Regions from separate parts of the Pseudomonas sp. Cab53 genome, predicted to be linked through region 4. Evidence: predicted binding sites of a transcription regulator. Region 4 holds the regulator's gene; each other region holds the start of a gene.
What was found. Region 4 encodes FliA, which starts transcription of late flagellar genes. Its sites were predicted from a motif close to CTAAAGTTTNNNNNNNNNNNGCCGNTAA; they were not measured.
Positions count from the first base shown of each region.

Region 1: KI241_RS21405 (methyl-accepting chemotaxis protein) is a predicted target of FliA. The motif match lies at 2,432-2,459, and genes of this name have one in related genera.
Region 2: KI241_RS01850 (methyl-accepting chemotaxis protein) is a predicted target of FliA. The motif match lies at 1,465-1,492, and genes of this name have one in related genera.
Region 3: KI241_RS01745 (methyl-accepting chemotaxis protein) is a predicted target of FliA. The motif match lies at 2,586-2,613, and genes of this name have one in related genera.

Region 1 is NZ_AP021902.1:4,897,918-4,902,128, forward strand. It holds gene KI241_RS21395 (DciA family protein) at 1-140, shown strand, start outside; gene KI241_RS21400 (helicase HerA-like domain-containing protein) at 927-2,417, opposite strand; gene KI241_RS21405 (methyl-accepting chemotaxis protein) at 2,602-4,211, shown strand, end outside.
Region 2 is NZ_AP021902.1:432,452-436,662, reverse strand. It holds gene tatC (twin-arginine translocase subunit TatC) at 1-685, shown strand, start outside; gene KI241_RS01855 (16S rRNA (uracil(1498)-N(3))-methyltransferase) at 682-1,389, shown strand; gene KI241_RS01850 (methyl-accepting chemotaxis protein) at 1,535-3,451, shown strand; gene KI241_RS01845 (methyl-accepting chemotaxis protein) at 3,585-4,211, shown strand, end outside.
Region 3 is NZ_AP021902.1:405,450-409,660, reverse strand. It holds gene KI241_RS01760 (formimidoylglutamate deiminase) at 48-1,412, shown strand; gene KI241_RS01755 (lipocalin family protein) at 1,533-2,102, opposite strand; gene KI241_RS01750 (lipoprotein) at 2,151-2,405, opposite strand; gene KI241_RS01745 (methyl-accepting chemotaxis protein) at 2,689-4,211, shown strand, end outside.
Region 4 is NZ_AP021902.1:1,724,568-1,728,778, forward strand. It holds gene flhF (flagellar biosynthesis protein FlhF) at 1-499, shown strand, start outside; gene fleN (flagellar synthesis regulator FleN) at 614-1,444, shown strand; gene fliA (RNA polymerase sigma factor FliA) at 1,441-2,184, shown strand; gene KI241_RS07525 (chemotaxis response regulator CheY) at 2,345-2,716, shown strand; gene KI241_RS07530 (protein phosphatase CheZ) at 2,736-3,521, shown strand; gene KI241_RS07535 (chemotaxis protein CheA) at 3,545-4,211, shown strand, end outside.

The DNA.
Region 1 (4,211 bases), 3.1 Mb from region 4:
AGGTCGGTGCCAAGGGGCACACGCTGGACCTGTCCCAGGATGCCGCCGCGACCATCCAGTCCACGGCCGAGGGCATCAGCGATCCCAACCTGCGGGCGGCGCTGGAGCGCCTGGCGGCGCACGCGCGCCCCAAGACTTGAGACGTTGCTTCGTCCAGTCGATCGCCTTCGCGAGCAAGCTCGCTCCCACAAGCGTTTTTCAGCGGCCACAAAAATTGTGTTCACCTCGGCTCTTCTGTGGGAGTGGGCTTGCCCGCGAAAGCGGTCTGTCATTTAAGAATAAGTGGCTGACCCAACGCCTTCGCGAGCAAGCTCGCTCCCACAAGCGTTTTTCAGCGGCCACAAAAATTGTGTTCACCTCGGCTCTTCTGTGGGAGTGGGCTTGCCCGCGATAGCGGTCTGTCATTTAAGAATAAGTGGCTGACCCAACGCCTTCGCGAGCAAGCCCGCTCCCACAAGCGTTCTTCAGCGGCCACAAAAATTGTGTTCACCTCGGCCCTTCTGTGGGAGCGGGCTTGCCCGCGATAGCGGTCTGTCATTTAAGAATAAGTGGCTGACCCAACGCCTTCGCGAGCAAGCTCGCTCCCACAAGCGTTTTTCAGCAGCCACAAAAATTGTGTTCACCTCGGCCCTTCTGTGGGAGCGGGCTTGCCCGCGATAGCGGTCTGTCATTTAAGAATAAGTGGCTGACCCAGCGCCTTCGCGAGCAAGCTCGCTCCCACAAGCGTTTTTCAGCGGCCACAAAAATTGTGCTCACCTCGGCCCTTCTGTGGGAGCGGGCTTGCCCGCGAAAGCGGTCTGTCATTTAAGAATAAGTGGCTGACCCAGCGCCTTCGCGAGCAAGCCCGCTCCCACAGGGATTGCGTCGAGCAGAAATCCTGTGTCGGCAAAATTCCCCTGCTGGCGAAGGGCGCGACTCGGTCCTGACTACCGGCGGCGCTTGCTGCCGCCCAGCAATGAGCCCATCAACCCGCGCACCAGTTGACGGCCCAACTGGTTGGCCGCCTGACGCATTGCCGACTTGAGCGCCTGCCCCGCTGCCGTGCCGAGGAACTCCCCGGCCCTGTCGGCAAGGCTCGGCTGTTCAGCCGCCGGTTTGTCCGGCGCGGCCTCGGCCTCAGGTTCCAGCCCTTTACGCCCCATCAACACTTCATAGGCCGACTCGCGATCAATGGGCTTGTCATAGCGCCCTTGCAGTGGCGAGCGGGCGATCAACGCGGCGCGCTCGGCCTCGCTCAACGGCCCGATGCGCGATTGCGGTGGTGCCACCAGCACGCGCTGGACCATTTCCGGCGTACCTTTTTCCTGCAGGGTGCCCACCAGGGCTTCGCCGATGCCCAGCTCGGTCAGCACCGCCAAGGCATCGAACTGCGGGTTCGGGCGAAAACCGTCCGCCACCGCCCGCAGGGATTTCTGCTCCTTGGCGGTGAAAGCCCGCAAGCCGTGCTGGATACGCAAGCCCAATTGCGCCAGTACATCGTCTGGTAAATCGCCCGGCGACTGGGTCACGAAATACACCCCGACACCCTTGGAACGGATCAGCCGCACCACTTGTTCCAGGCGCTCCTGCAAGGCCTTGGGCGTGCCGGCGAACAACAGGTGCGCCTCGTCGAAAAACAGCGCCAATAGCGGTTTGTCCGCATCGCCGCGCTCGGGCAACTGTTCGAACAACTCGGCCAGCAGCCACAGCAGGAAGGTCGCGTAGACTTTCGGCGCCTCATGGACCAGCCGACTGGCGTCCAGCAGGTGGATGCGTCCCCGGCCATCGCTGGCCGGTTGCAAGATGTCTTCGAGCTGCAAGGCCGGCTCGCCGAACAACGCTTCCGCACCTTGCTGCTCCAGGCTGGACAAGCGTCTTAGCAAGGCCTGGCTGGAACCGGTGGTCATCAGCGCCGCGTCGTCCCCCAGCAACTCGGGGTTGTCCCTGAGGTGGTTGAGCAACGCCTTGAGGTCCTTGAGGTCAAGTAGCAACAGCCCTTCACGGTCAGCCACCTTGAACGCGGCGTACAGCGCCGACTGCTGGCTGTCGGTGAGCTCCAGCAGGCTGCCGATCAGCAACGGGCCCATTTCACTCAAGGTGGTGCGCAGTGGATGACCGGATTGGCCGTGGATGTCCCACAACGTCACCGGATAGGCCTGGGGCGTGTGGCCGAGCCAAGGCATGCCGGCGATCCGCTCGGCCACTTTGCCCTGGGGGTTGCCGGCAGCGCCGAGGCCGCACAGGTCGCCCTTGATGTCCGCCGCGAACACCGCCACACCCGCATCGCTGAACGCTTCGGCCAGGCGCTGCAAGGTCACGGTCTTGCCGGTGCCGGTGGCGCCCGCCACCAAGCCGTGGCGGTTCGCCAGGCGCATCGCCTGGGAGAGGGGTTGGCCGGTCGGGTCGGCGCCGATAACAAGCTTGAGTGAGTCAGGCATTTCGTCACCTGTGGTTAATCTGTGGCCCTGCTTGGCCGATACCAAATGACAGACCCTACTGAAAACAAGGTCGGATAATTCCCAGGGAGATGGAAATATCAGCTTTTTTCAATACGGCGATATTTAGCGAACTTTCCATATAAAAGCACGCCCAGAGCCATAAGATTCAGCGGAACCTCGAACCATGAAGAAAAACCTGCGTTTCAGCCATAAAATCCTCCTTGCCGCCGCCCTGATCGTCGTTGCCGCCTTCGCCTCCTTCACGTCATACAACGATTACCTGCAACGCAATGCCATCCGCGACGACCTCGACGGCTACCTGCATGAAATGGCCGAGGTCACCGCGAGCAACATCCAGACCTGGCTCAGCGGGCGGATCCTGCTCATCGAAAACCTGGCCCAGAACATTTCCGCCAGCCCGGACTCCGCCAGCGTCACCCGGCTGCTGGAGCAGAAAGCACTGACCGCAACCTTCATGGCTTCCTACCTGGGCGACGCCCAGGGCAGCTTCATCATTCGCCCCGACGCGAAGATGCCCGACGGCTTCGACCCTCGCGTACGCCCCTGGTACAAGGGCGCGCAGAGCAGCAGCACCTCGACCCTGACCGAACCGTACATCGACGCCGCCAGTGGCGGGCTGATCATCTCCATTGCCAGTGCTGCCCGGAACGCCACACAGACCGTCGGCGTCGTGGGCGGCGACCTGAGCCTGCAAGCCATTGTCGACAACCTCAAGACCGTGGACTTCGATGGCATGGGCTATGCTTACCTGGTCAGCGCCGATGGCAAGATCCTGGTGCACCCGGACAAGGCCCTGGTCATGAAAACCCTGGCCGAAGCCTACCCAGGCAACACGCCGAAAATCAGCGAACAGATCACCGAAGTCGAGGTGGACGGCCACTCGCGCATTGTCACTTTCGTGCCGATCAAGGGCCTGCCTTCGGTGAACTGGTACGTCGGGGTCTCGGTGGATAAAGACCTGGCCTACGCGATGCTGAGCGATTTCCGTACCTCGGCAGTCGTGGCGACGATCATTGCCGTGATCTTCATCATCGCGCTGTTGAGCATGCTGATCCGCCTGCTGATCCAGCCGCTGCACACCATGACCCGGGCCATGGAAGACATCGCCGACGGTGAAGGCGACCTGACCAAGCGCCTGACGATCCAGAACCAGGACGAATTCGGCATTCTGGGCATCGCCTTCAACCGTTTCGTCGAGCGCATCCACGGTTCGATCCGCGAAGTGTCCTCCGCCACCGAACACGTCAATGAAGTCGCCCTGCGCGTGGTGAGCGCGTCGAACTCGTCAATGGTCAACTCCGACGAACAATCGAGCCGCACCAACAGCGTGGCCGCCGCGATCAACCAACTGGGCGCCGCCGCCCAGGAGATCGCCCGCAATGCCGCCCAGGCGTCCCATCAGGCCAGCGACGCCCGTGGCCTGGCCGAGGACGGCCAGCACGTGGTAGACCGCAGCATTGCCGCGATGAATCGCCTTTCCGAGCTGCTGAGCACGTCGAGCAACAACGTCGAGACGTTGAACAGCAAAACCGTGAACATTGGCCAGATCCTGGAGGTGATCACCAGCATTTCCCAGCAGACCAACCTGCTGGCCCTCAACGCCGCGATCGAGGCCGCTCGGGCCGGTGAAGCCGGACGCGGGTTTGCCGTGGTGGCGGACGAGGTGCGCAACCTCGCCCACCGCACCCAGGAATCGGCACAACAAGTGCAGACCATGATCGAGGAACTGCAGGTCGGCGCCCGGGATTCGGTCATGACCATGAACGACAGCCA
Region 2 (4,211 bases), 1.3 Mb from region 4:
GCTGTTCGCCTTCACCCAGCAGATCTACACCTTCGTCTCCACGCCGCTGCGCCAGTACCTGCCGGCCGGCGCGACGATGATCGCCACCGACGTGTCGTCACCGTTCCTGACGCCCCTGAAGCTGACGATGATGGTCTCGCTGTTCCTGGCGATCCCGGTGATCCTGCACCAGATCTGGGGCTTCATTGCGCCCGGCCTGTACAAGCACGAAAAACGCATCGCCGTGCCGCTGCTGGTGTCCAGCATCCTGCTGTTTTACACCGGCATGGCTTTCGCCTATTTCCTGGTGTTCCCGCTGATCTTCAAGTTCTTCGCCGCCGCCACCCCGGCAGGCGTGGAGATGATGACCGACATCACCAGCTACCTGGATTTCGTCATGACGCTGTTCTTCGCCTTCGGCGTGGCGTTCGAAATCCCCGTGGCGGTGGTGCTCCTGGTGTGGATCGGCGTCGTTGACGTCGAGTACCTGAAGAAGATCCGTCCGTACGTGATCATCGGCTGCTTCGTGGTCGGCATGATCCTGACCCCACCGGACATCTTCTCCCAGACCCTGCTAGCCGTGCCGATGTGGTTGCTGTTCGAGATCGGCGTGCTGTTCGGCGGCCTGGTGCGCAAGCGCAGCGAACACCCGGAAGACGAGACGGTTGACGACCACAACGACCAACCGCCTGCGACCCAAGCGTGAACCTGCTGCTGCTCGAAGAGGCTGACTTCATCGGGCCGGACCGGGTGATCCTGAGTGATCGCCGGCTGACCCACATGCAGGAAGTCCACCGCAGCGCCGTCGGCGACAGCCTGCGGGTCGGGCGCCTCGGCGGCTTGATGGGCACGGCTCAGGTACTGCGCCTGGAAGCCCGCGAGGCCGAGCTGCAGGTGAGCCTCGACCAGCCGCCGCCGGCCAAGCTGCCGTTGACGCTGGTGCTGGCCCTGCCCCGCCCCAAGATGCTCCGGCGGGTGTTCCAGACCGTCGCCACCATGGGTGTACCGCGGGTGGTGCTGGTCAACAGCTACCGGGTGGAAAAGAGCTTCTGGCAGACGCCGTTCCTCGAACCCGAGGCCATTCGCGAGCAATTGATCCTTGGCCTGGAGCAGGCCCGGGACAGCGTGCTGCCCGAGATCATCATCGAAAAACGCTTCAAGCCCTTCGTCGAAGACCGCCTGCCGGCCATCACCCAAGGCACCCTGGGCCTGGTGGGCCATCCGGGCAACCACCCGCCCTGCCCCCGGGCGCTGACGGAGCCGGTGACACTGGCCATTGGCCCGGAAGGTGGCTGGATCCCCTACGAAATCGACCTGCTGGGCAAGGCAGGCCTGCAACCGGTGCAACTGGGCGAGCGAATCCTGCGGGTCGAGACCGCGGTCACGGCGCTGCTTGCACGGCTGTTCTGATGCCCTGCGGTTGATTGACGTCCTGTGGCGAGCCCCGCCACAAGCCCCACACGCTTAAGTTCGTCAGCGTCATGGCTACAGATCCCACCCGAGCCGCCGATACAGCGCCCACAAGTCCAATTCAACGCTCCAAGGGAGTATCAGCATGTTCCGATGGCTTGCCCAGGGTCTGGGAAACGTAAGCGTTAATCGCAAACTCGGTGCAGGCTTCGGCCTGGTGCTGTTTCTCACAGTGATGATCGCGTTCACCGGCTGGTCCGGCCTGGGCAATGTCATCAGCCGGGGCGACAAGCTGGGGTTCATCGCCAGTCTCAACGACTTGAGCCAGGACCTGAATCTGGCAAGCATCGAGTACAACACCACACGCGGCGAGAAAGGACCACAACCGGTCAACGACCTGCTTGGCCGACTCGAAGCCGGGCTCAATACCGCTCGCCAGTTGATTGAACAACCGGCCGATGTGGCGCTGATCGATAAACAACTGGCCGCCGTCACGGAATACAAAGGCGCCTTTGCCCAGATGACCCGCGCCACCGTCAGCCGCGAAGATGCCCGCAGCAAGCTGGGCGCCAACGCCGACAATGCCGTGGCCCGCGTCGCCGACGTTGAAAAGGCGCTGCTGCAATCGGGCGATATCTCGTCCTTCAACAGCATCGTGACCCTGAGTAAAGCGGTCCAGCAAGCGCGTTATCAGGTGCGCGGTTATACCTACAGCGGTAAGAGCGATGCCCAGCAACCCGCCCTCGAGGCCATCGATAACGTACTCAAGCTGCTGGCTCGTTTGCCCGAGCAGTTGCCTGAGGAATATCGGGCCAACCTGCAACAGGCCAACGACTCGTTCAACCTCTATCGCGCGGCTGTCAGCCAGTTCCGAGACTCGCAGATCGACAACGCCGCGGCGCTCCAGCGCATGACCGAGCAAGGCCAGGTGTTGATGGACGCCAGCCAGAAACTGACCGTCTCCCAGACCGCCGTGCGTGACCGTGACGCCGCCCAGGCCAAGACCGTCCTGATCGTCGCCGCCGCGCTGGCGCTGCTGTTGGGTGTGGTCGCCGCTTTGTTCATCACCCGTCAGATCGTCGGCCCTCTCGGCCAGACCTTGACGGTGGCCGAACGCGTAGCCGCTGGCGACCTGACCTATAACCTCACCTCAGATCGGCGCGACGAACTGGGCCAACTGCAACGCGCCATGCACAGCATGACCGTGGGCCTGCGCCAGTTGATCGGTGGCATCGGCGAAGGCGTCACGCAGATCGCCAGCGCCGCCGAACAACTCTCCGCCGTCACCGAACAGACCAGTGCCGGGGTCAACAGCCAGAAGGTGGAAACCGACCAGGTCGCCACCGCTATGCATGAAATGACCGCCACGGTGCAGGAAGTGGCACGTAATGCCGAGGAAGCGTCCGAAGCCGCCGTCGCCGCCGACCAGCAGGCCCGCGAAGGTGAGCGGGTGGTGGGCGAAGCCATCTCCCAGATCGAACGCCTGGCACTCGAAGTGGGTAACTCCACCGCGGCGATGGGCGACCTCAAGCGCGAAAGCGACAAGATCGGCAGCGTGCTCGACGTGATCAAGTCCGTGGCCCAGCAAACCAACCTGCTGGCCCTCAACGCCGCCATTGAGGCCGCCCGCGCCGGTGAGGCCGGACGTGGCTTCGCGGTAGTGGCCGATGAAGTCCGCAGCCTGGCCCAGCGCACCCAGAAGTCCACCGAAGAGATCGAAGAGCTGATCCTGGGCCTGCAGAACGGCACCCAACAGGTCGCCACGATCATGGACAACAGCCGCGGCCTGACCGACAGCAGCGTCGAACTGACGCGCCGCGCCGGCGGTTCCCTGGAAAACATCACCCGCACCGTCTCGGCGATCCAATCGATGAACCAACAGATCGCCGCGGCCGCCGAACAGCAGAGCGCCACGGCCGAAGAGATCAACCGCAGCGTGCTCAATGTGCGCGACGTCTCCGAACAAACCTCGGCCGCCAGCGAAGAAACCGCCACCTCCAGCGCCGAGCTGGCCCGCCTGGGCGTTCACTTGCAGACGTTGGTGGGTCGGTTCAAGGTCTAGCACCGGCAACAGCCAGGGCGGGGCACGGATTGCTTCGCCCTGGAAATACGCCGGCCTATTTCCTACAGATCGCTCGTCTATGGTCGATACTCTCCTCATAAGGCCTATAAAACGGTTCGAGGGGAGTATCAACATGTTCAGTTGGCTGACCGAGAAGCTGGGAAATGTAAGCGTCAATCGCAAACTGGGCGTCGGTTTTGGCCTGGTGCTGTTCATGACCCTCCTGAGCACCCTCGCCGGCTGGAACAGCCTGAGCAGCGTGATCAGCCGCGCAGACAAGCAGGCCTCCATCTCCAGCCTCAACGAGTTGGCCAAGGACCTTCGAGTCGCCCGCCTCGACTACGAGATGCGTCGCGGCGAACAAGGGCCGGCAGCCGTGAGCGACTACCTGGCCAAGCTTCAAGGGAGCCTCCAGGCGGCCCTCGATCGATTCGTGCGACCAGCGGACCGCGACCTGCTCAACCAACAGTTGGCCAACCTCGACGAATACAAGCGCGCTTTTGCCGACATGACCCAGGCGACGCAGGATCGCGAGTCGGCCCGATCCAAGTTGGGCGCCAACGCCGACAATGCCGTGGCCAAGGTTACTGAAGTCGAGAACGCCTTGCGCCAAGGCGATAGCATTGCCCCGTTCAACGACGTGGTCGAGTTGAGCAAGCTGATCCAGCAGGCCCGCTACCAGGTCCGCGGCTACACCTACAGCGGCAAGGCCGATGCCGAACAGCCGGCGTTGGACGCCATCGACAACGTCCTGAAAAAC
Region 3 (4,211 bases), 1.3 Mb from region 4:
AAACGTCTGTATATGTATATACAAATTACGCACGATGAGGTTGAACCATGTCCGCCTTCTTTGCCGAACGCGCGCTGCTGCCTAGTGGATGGGCCAACGATGTACGCCTTGAGGTCAACGCGGCAGGCGTGCTGACCCATATCCAGGTCGATTCCCACGCAGACGGCGCCGAACGCCTGGCGGGGCCGCTGCTGCCGGGCATGCCGAACCTGCACTCCCATGCGTTCCAGCGCGCCATGGCCGGCCTGGCGGAAGTGGCGGGCAACCCCAACGACAGTTTCTGGACATGGCGCGACCTGATGTACCGGCTCGTCGGAAAAATCAGCCCCGACCAGCTCGGCATCATCGCCCGGCAGCTGTATATCGAAATGCTCAAGGCCGGCTACACCTCGGTCGCCGAATTCCATTACGTGCACCACGATACCGACGGCACGCCTTACGCCGACCCGGCGGAACTGGCCTTGCGCATCAGCCAGGCCGCCAGCGATGCCGGGATCGGCCTGACGTTGTTGCCGGTGCTCTACAGCCATTCCGGTTTCGGCGGCCAGGCGCCCAATGACGGGCAGCGGCGCTTCATCAACAGTACCGAGAACTACCTCAAACTCCAGTCACGCTTGCAGCCGATCCTGGCCAGGCAACCCACCCAGGCCCTGGGTTTGTGCTTCCACTCCCTGCGTGCGGTGACACCTGAGCAGATCCGCGACGTGCTGGCGGCGAGCGATCGCCAGTGCCCGGTGCATATCCACATCGCCGAGCAGCAGAAGGAAGTCGACGACTGCCTGAGCTGGAGCGGCGCCCGCCCATTGCAATGGCTGTACGAAAACGTCGAGGTGGACCGGCGTTGGTGCCTGGTCCATGCCACCCACGCCAACGCCCACGAGGTCAGCCTCATGGCCAGGAGCCAGGCGATTGCCGGCCTGTGCCTGACCACCGAGGCCAACCTGGGCGACGGGATTTTTCCGGCCGTGGACTTCCTCGTCCAGGGCGGCCGGCTGGGCATAGGTTCCGACAGCCATGTGTCATTGAGCGTGGTGGAAGAACTGCGTTGGCTGGAATATGGCCAGCGCCTGCGGGATCAACGGCGCAACCGCTTGTATCGGACGGATCAGCCGATGGTCGGGCGGACTTTGTTCGATGCCGCACTGGAAGGCGGCGCCGAGGCGCTGGGGCAACCGATCGGCGCCCTCGAAGTCGGCAAGCGTGCCGACTGGCTGGTGCTCGATGGCCAGGACCCGTATCTCGCCACCGCGCAGGGCGACGGGATCCTCAATCGGTGGCTGTTTGCCGGCGGGGATCGCCAGGTTCGCGATGTAATGGTGGGCGGGAAATGGGTGGTGCGCGACGGTCGTCACGCCGCCCAAGAGGACAGCGCCCAGGCGTTTACCCAGGTGTTGCGCGAGCTGTTGGGCTGACACGGATAAACATGTGGGAGCGGGCTTGCTCGCGAAGGCGGTGTATCAGTCGACATAACCGTTGACTGATACACCGCCTTCGCGAGCAAGCCCGCTCCCACATTGGCTATTCGGAAGCAGTTAATCCGACGTCTTGGCCATCTGCCGATCCGACGCTCGCCAGATCAACCGTGTCGTGTCATAGCCCTGCTGGCGCGCCTTGCTCAGCAGCTCTTCGCGTACGACGCTGTTGACGGTGGGTGTGCGGGACAGCAACCACATGTAGCGACGGCTCGGGTCGCCGACGATGGCGGTCTTGTAGTCGTCGCTGACGTACAACACCCAATACTGCCCTTTCGCCACGCCCGGCACGATCCGCGAGAACCAGTTGTCGAATTGGACCCAGAGCTTGTCGGTCTTGCCCGGCACCTGCGGCGTGGCGGTGCCACGGGCTTCTTCCCACTGCCAGTCCGAGGTCAGGCAGCGATTGAGCACGCCCACGTTGCCGTCAGGCTTGAGGGTGTAATGGGCTTCGGATTGCGCACAGTTGCGCTGGAAATACATCGGCAGGCGGGCCAACTCGTACCAGGTCCCTTGGTAACGCTTGAGGTTGACGCTGTGGACAGTCTTGGGCGCCAACGGGTCTTCGCCAGAAGTGGCACAGCCAGCCAAAACCAGGCCGGCTAAAAGTACTAACAATAACCGCATTATTTTTCTCCCGCAGGCACCTAGCGGCCGACACAGGCCACTAGCCCCGGTTTACTTCAGGCCTTGGCCGGAAAACATCAACACTTTGTCACCGGCGTACTGCACGCTGATAAAGCTTTTCTGGTCGCCCCAGGTGCAACTGGACATGCCAAGCGCGCCCGAGCAATCGGTCGGTTTCCCCAGCAACGCTTCGACTTCGGCCTTGGGCATGCCGGCTGACAGCTTCGAATAGTTTTCCTGGTTGACCTTGCTGCATGCCGTCAATACGACGCACACGAACAACAGGGCGATAGAGCGCAGTGACATGGTGTAACTCCTGGAACGGAAGGGGGTGGCTAGGGTGCCAACCAGAACCTTAGAAGAGAAAACCCTCTTCTGGTTCCCCGACAACCCCAGTATTTATTGGCCTCGGATGCGCCGTTTCGTCGGTAAATCAATCAGTTTGTGACGGTGTTGGCCATTTCGTCGGGATCGCGGCACCGGGCGCTGATCCTTAGCGCCCGCCGGCCGATAAAAAGAGCAGCGCAAAGCCCTGCGTTATGGCAAATTGCCTCCCTTCCTGACCAGCTCCTCTGCGGTAGCGCTCTTAATGACCAGAAACATGAAATTCAGCCACAAAATCCTGCTGGCTGCCGCCCTCGTGGTAGCCGTTGCATTCGCCTGTTTCATCCTGTTCAACGACTACCGTCAGCGCCAGAGCCTGAACAGCAGCACCGAAACCACCATGCAGGAACTCGGCAGCCTGACCAGTCGCAACATCCAGACCTGGGTCGAAGGACGCATCCAGTTGCTGCAATCGCTGGCCCAGCAGATCGCCATCGACGGCAACAGCGCCGCCAGCCTCAAGCGCGCCGTCGACCTGCCGGCCTACACGGGCAACTTCCAGCTCAGCTATTTCGGCGGCACCGACGGCGTGATGTTCTCGGTCCCGGCCGGCAACCGTCCCGCCGACTACGACCCTCGCGCCCGTGGCTGGTACAAGGCCGCCAACAGCGCCCAGCAGACCATCGTCACCGAACCCTACATCGCCGCCTCATCGGGCAAACTGGTGATCACCGTAGCCACCCCGGTCCAGCGCCAGAACCAGATGATCGGCGTGGCCGGGGCGGACATCGACCTGTCCAGCGTCAGCGCCATCATCAACTCGCTGAACTTCGGCGGCCACGGTCATGCGTTCATCGTCAGCGCCGAAGGCAAGATCCTGATCCACCCGGACAGCAAGCGTGTACTCAAGACCCTGGCCGAGGCCTACCCTAACGGTGCGCCGCAAGTCAGCCCCGGCATGAAGGAGGTCGAACTCGACGGCAAGACCCAGTTCATCTCCTTCACCCGCGTCAATGGCGTGCCGGGCGCAGACTGGTACGTGGCGCTGGTACTGGACAAGGACACCGCCCTGGCGATGCTCAGTGAGTTCCGCACCTCGGCGCTGATCGCCATGGCCATCGCCGTGGTGTTCATCATCGCCCTGCTGGGCATGCTGATCCGTGTGTTGATGCAACCGCTGCTGACCATGGGTCGCGCCATGCATGACATCGCCGAAGGCGAAGGCGACCTGACCCGGCGCCTGACCATCCACGGCCACGATGAATTCGGTGCACTGGGCGTGTCGTTCAACCGTTTCGTCGAGCGCATCCATACCTCGATCCGCGAAGTGGCGTCGGCCACCGGCCAGGTCAACGAAGTTGCCCTGCGCGTGGTCAGTGCGTCCAATTCCTCGATGTTCAACTCCGACCAGCAGGCTTCGCGCACCAGCAGCGTCGCCGCGGCCATCAACCAGCTCGGCGCCGCCGCCCAGGAAATCGCCCAGAACGCCGCGCTCGCTTCGCAGCATTCCAGCGACGCGCGCAACCTGGCTGAAGAAGGCCAGCATGTGGTGGACAAGACCATCACCGCCATGCAGCAGTTGTCCGCCAAGATCAGCGATTCGTGCGGCAACATCGAGACCCTGAACAGCAACACGGTGAACATCGGCCAGATCCTCGAGGTGATCACCAGCATTTCCCAGCAAACCAACCTGCTGGCCCTGAACGCCGCCATCGAGGCCGCCCGGGCCGGAGAAGCCGGTCGAGGCTTTGCAGTGGTGGCCGACGAAGTGCGCAACCTGGCTCACCG
Region 4 (4,211 bases):
CCTCAATGTGTCGGTGACCCACGTGGACCCGGGCCAGTCCCTGGCCCAGGCGCTGGAGCCTTTGCTGCGCAAGCGCGTCGTGCTGATCGATACCGCCGGCCTGCAAGCCAGCGATCCGGCCCTGCGCCTGCAGCTCGAGAGCCTGGCCGGGCGCGGTATCAAGTCAAAAAATTATCTCGTGTTGGCAACCACCAGCCAGAAACAGGTTCTAACCGCCGCATACCACAGCTACAAGCGCTGCGGGCTGGCCGGCTGCATCCTGACTAAGCTGGACGAAACGGCAAGCCTGGGCGAGGTGTTGAGCCTGGCGATCGGTCATGAACTGCCGGTGGCCTACCTGACCGACGGGCCGCGGATCCCGGATGATCTGCATCTGCCGCGCCGTCATCAACTGGTCAGTCGTGCCGTGAGTGTGCAAATGCAGGAAGAACCCAGCGAAGAAGCCATGGCTGACATGTTCGCTGATATCTACCACAGCCCATCCAAACAGGTCGGCTGAGGTTATCATGAGTATTTTTTGTACCTACATCGATGGTCTGCCATGCATTGTTCCGTGTGAACGCGCAGCCAGTAATGTGGCCTCCGTCTAAGTAAGACAAGGTAAAGAACGAACATGGGCAGCATGCATCCCGTACAGGTGATCGCGGTGACCGGCGGCAAAGGTGGCGTCGGGAAGACTAACGTGTCAGTGAACTTGTCCCTGGCTCTGGCAGAGCTTGGCCGACGGGTCATGCTGCTGGACGCCGACCTGGGCCTGGCGAACGTCGACGTGTTGCTGGGGCTAACCCCAAAGCGCACGCTGGCGGACGTGATCGAAGGCCGCTGTGAACTGCGCGACGTACTGTTGCAAGGGCCTGGCGGGATTCGCATCGTGCCGGCCGCCTCCGGCACCCAGAGCATGGTTCACCTGACCCCGGCCCAGCACGCGGGCCTGATCCAGGCGTTCAGCGACATCGGCGACAACCTCGATGTGCTGGTAATCGACACCGCGGCCGGCATCGGTGACTCGGTCGTCAGTTTCGTGCGGGCCGCCCAGGAAGTGCTGCTGGTGGTCTGCGATGAACCGACTTCCATCACCGACGCCTATGCCCTGATCAAGCTGCTGAACCGCGACTACGGCATGAACCGCTTCCGCGTCCTGGCCAACATGGCGCAGAGCCCGCAGGAGGGACGCAATCTGTTCGCCAAGCTGACCAAGGTCACGGATCGCTTCCTGGATGTCGCCCTACAATACGTCGGCGCCGTGCCCTACGACGAAAGTGTCCGCAAGGCCGTCCAGAAGCAACGTGCCGTCTATGAAGCTTTTCCACGTTCCAAATGTGCGCTGGCGTTCAAGGCAATCGCCCAGAAGGTCGATAGCTGGCCGCTGCCGGCCAACCCGCGCGGGCATCTGGAATTTTTCGTCGAGCGTCTCGTGCAACAAACAGCAGGGCCCGTGCTATGACAGCCAGCAGTTACAACCACCTCTACAAGAAATCGGCACGGGACGCCCAGTACGAGTTGATCGAGCGTTACGCGCCCCTGGTCAAGCGTATCGCCTATCACTTGCTGGCGCGGCTGCCGGCCAGTGTCCAGGTCGAGGACCTGATCCAGGCCGGCATGATCGGCCTGCTCGAAGTGTCGAACAAATACGACGCGAGCAAGGGCGCCAGTTTCGAGACCTACGCCGGTATCCGTATCCGCGGCGCGATGCTCGATGAGGTCCGCAAGGGCGATTGGGCACCGCGTTCGGTGCACCGCAACACCCGCATGGTGAGCGATGCGATCCGTGCGATTGAAGCTAAAACCGGGCGTGACGCTAAAGATCACGAGGTTGCGGCCGAACTCCAGTTGAGTCTCGATGATTATTACGGGATTTTGAACGATACCTTGGGCAGCCGCCTGTTCAGTTTCGACGACCTGTTGCAGGACGGCGAGCATGAAGGGCTGCACGAGGATGGCGCGAGTGCTCACATGGAGCCATCGCGTGACCTGGAAGATGAACGCTTCCAGAGCGCGCTGGCCGAAGCGATTGCCAATTTGCCGGAGCGTGAGCGACTGGTCTTGGCGCTGTACTACGACGAAGAGCTGAACCTCAAGGAAATCGGTGAGGTCCTGGGGGTCAGCGAATCGCGGGTCAGCCAGTTACACAGCCAGTGCGCAGCCCGTTTGCGGGGGCGTTTGGGGGAATGGCGAGCGCGCTGATACGCAGTGCGGGGGCGCTGCGAACGAGGCTGGCAGGTACTGCACGGTCTCACCCGTTGTGCTGCGCGCTGTTGTCGAGCGTTGTGCCGGATTGATTGAAATGGCGCGTTCAGGTGCTGGACGCGTTTAAGACTGCTTGGAGGTCGAATTGGACAAGAACATGAAAATCCTCATCGTTGATGACTTCTCAACGATGCGGCGGATCATTAAAAACCTGTTGCGTGACCTTGGGTTCACCAACACGGCCGAAGCAGATGACGGGACCACTGCGCTCCCGATGTTGCACAGTGGCAACTTCGATTTTCTGGTCACCGACTGGAACATGCCCGGCATGACCGGCATCGACCTGCTGCGCCAGGTGCGCGCTGATGAAAAACTCAAGCACCTTCCCGTGCTGATGGTCACCGCCGAAGCCAAGCGCGAGCAGATCATCGAAGCGGCCCAGGCCGGTGTGAACGGCTACGTGGTCAAACCCTTCACGGCCCAGGCGTTGAAAGAGAAGATCGAAAAAATCTTCGAACGCATCGGCTAACGGCGCCCCGGGGGGAGCTATGGATAACGAATCTTCAATGGGCGATTTCGAATCGACCCTGAAAAAACATGCCCGTGAACTGGTCGAAAGCCTCGAAAAAGGCCGTTTTGGCGATGCGGTTCAAATGATCCATGAGCTCAACCAGACCCGTGACCGTGGTCTGTATCTGGAAGTGGGCAAGCTCACGCGTGAATTGCACAGCGCGATTGTCAATTTCCAGATCGACCCGCGCATGCCGCAGGCCGAGGAAGTCTCGCAGATCACCGACGCCACCGAGCGCCTGGGGTATGTGGTCAAGCTGACCGAAGCGGCGGCCAACCGCACCATGGATTTGGTGGAGAGCGCCACGCCGCTGGTCAATGGCCTGAGCGAGGAAGCCCAGGCCTTGAGCACCGACTGGGGTCGGTTCATGCGTCGCGAGGTGGGGGCCGAGGAGTTTCGCGAGTTGGCCCGCCGGGTCGACGGTTTCCTGACGCGCAGCAGCAGCGAAAACCGCGCCGTCGCCAGCAACCTCAACGACATCTTGTTGGCCCAGGACTATCAGGACCTGACCGGCCAGGTGATCAAGCGCGTGACCCAACTGGTTACCGAAGTGGAAAGCAATTTGCTCAAGCTGGTGTTGATGGCCAGCCAAGTCGACCGCTTTGCGGGCATCGAACACGACCGTGAAGCGATGCTTGCTGAAAAAGATCCACAAAAACATCTCTCTCAGGGTGAAGGTCCGCAAATTCATGCCGATAAAAGAGAAGACGTTGTGTCCGGTCAGGACGATGTGGACGATTTGCTGTCCAGCCTTGGATTTTAGCCTGTTTTAGGAGCACCCCATTAATGAGCTTCGGCGCCGATGAAGAGATCCTTCAGGATTTCCTGGTTGAGGCTGGCGAGATTCTTGAGCAACTGTCCGAGCAATTGGTCGAGCTGGAAAGCCGGCCGGATGATGCGGATCTGCTCAACGCAATTTTTCGCGGTTTCCACACTGTAAAAGGAGGCGCCGGCTTCCTCCAGCTCAACGAGCTGGTGGAGTGCTGTCACATTGCCGAAAACGTGTTCGACATCCTGCGCAAGGGTGAGCGTCGCGTTGATTCGGAGCTGATGGACGTGGTGCTTGAAGCGCTGGATGCGGTCAACAGCATGTTCAGCGAAGTGCGCGAGCGCTCGCCGATTACCCCTGCCACGCCTGAGCTGCTCGCTGCGCTGTCGCGCCTGGCCGAGCCTCAGTCGGCGGATGAAACCGCTGCCGTGGCCGAGCCGGTCATTGAAGAACCGGCCGTCGAGGAACCCGTCGCCGAGGAATCGGGCGACATCACCGATAACGAATTCGAACAACTGCTGGACTCCCTGAGCGCCGCCAAGGCCCAGGCCGAGGCGCCGGCGGCTCCGGCTGCCGCACCGGCGGGCGATGCCGCTGCCAGCGATGAAATCACCGACGCCGAGTTCGAGTCGTTGCTCGACCAGTTGCATGGCAAGGGCCAGTTCGCCGTCGATGCCGTCGCGC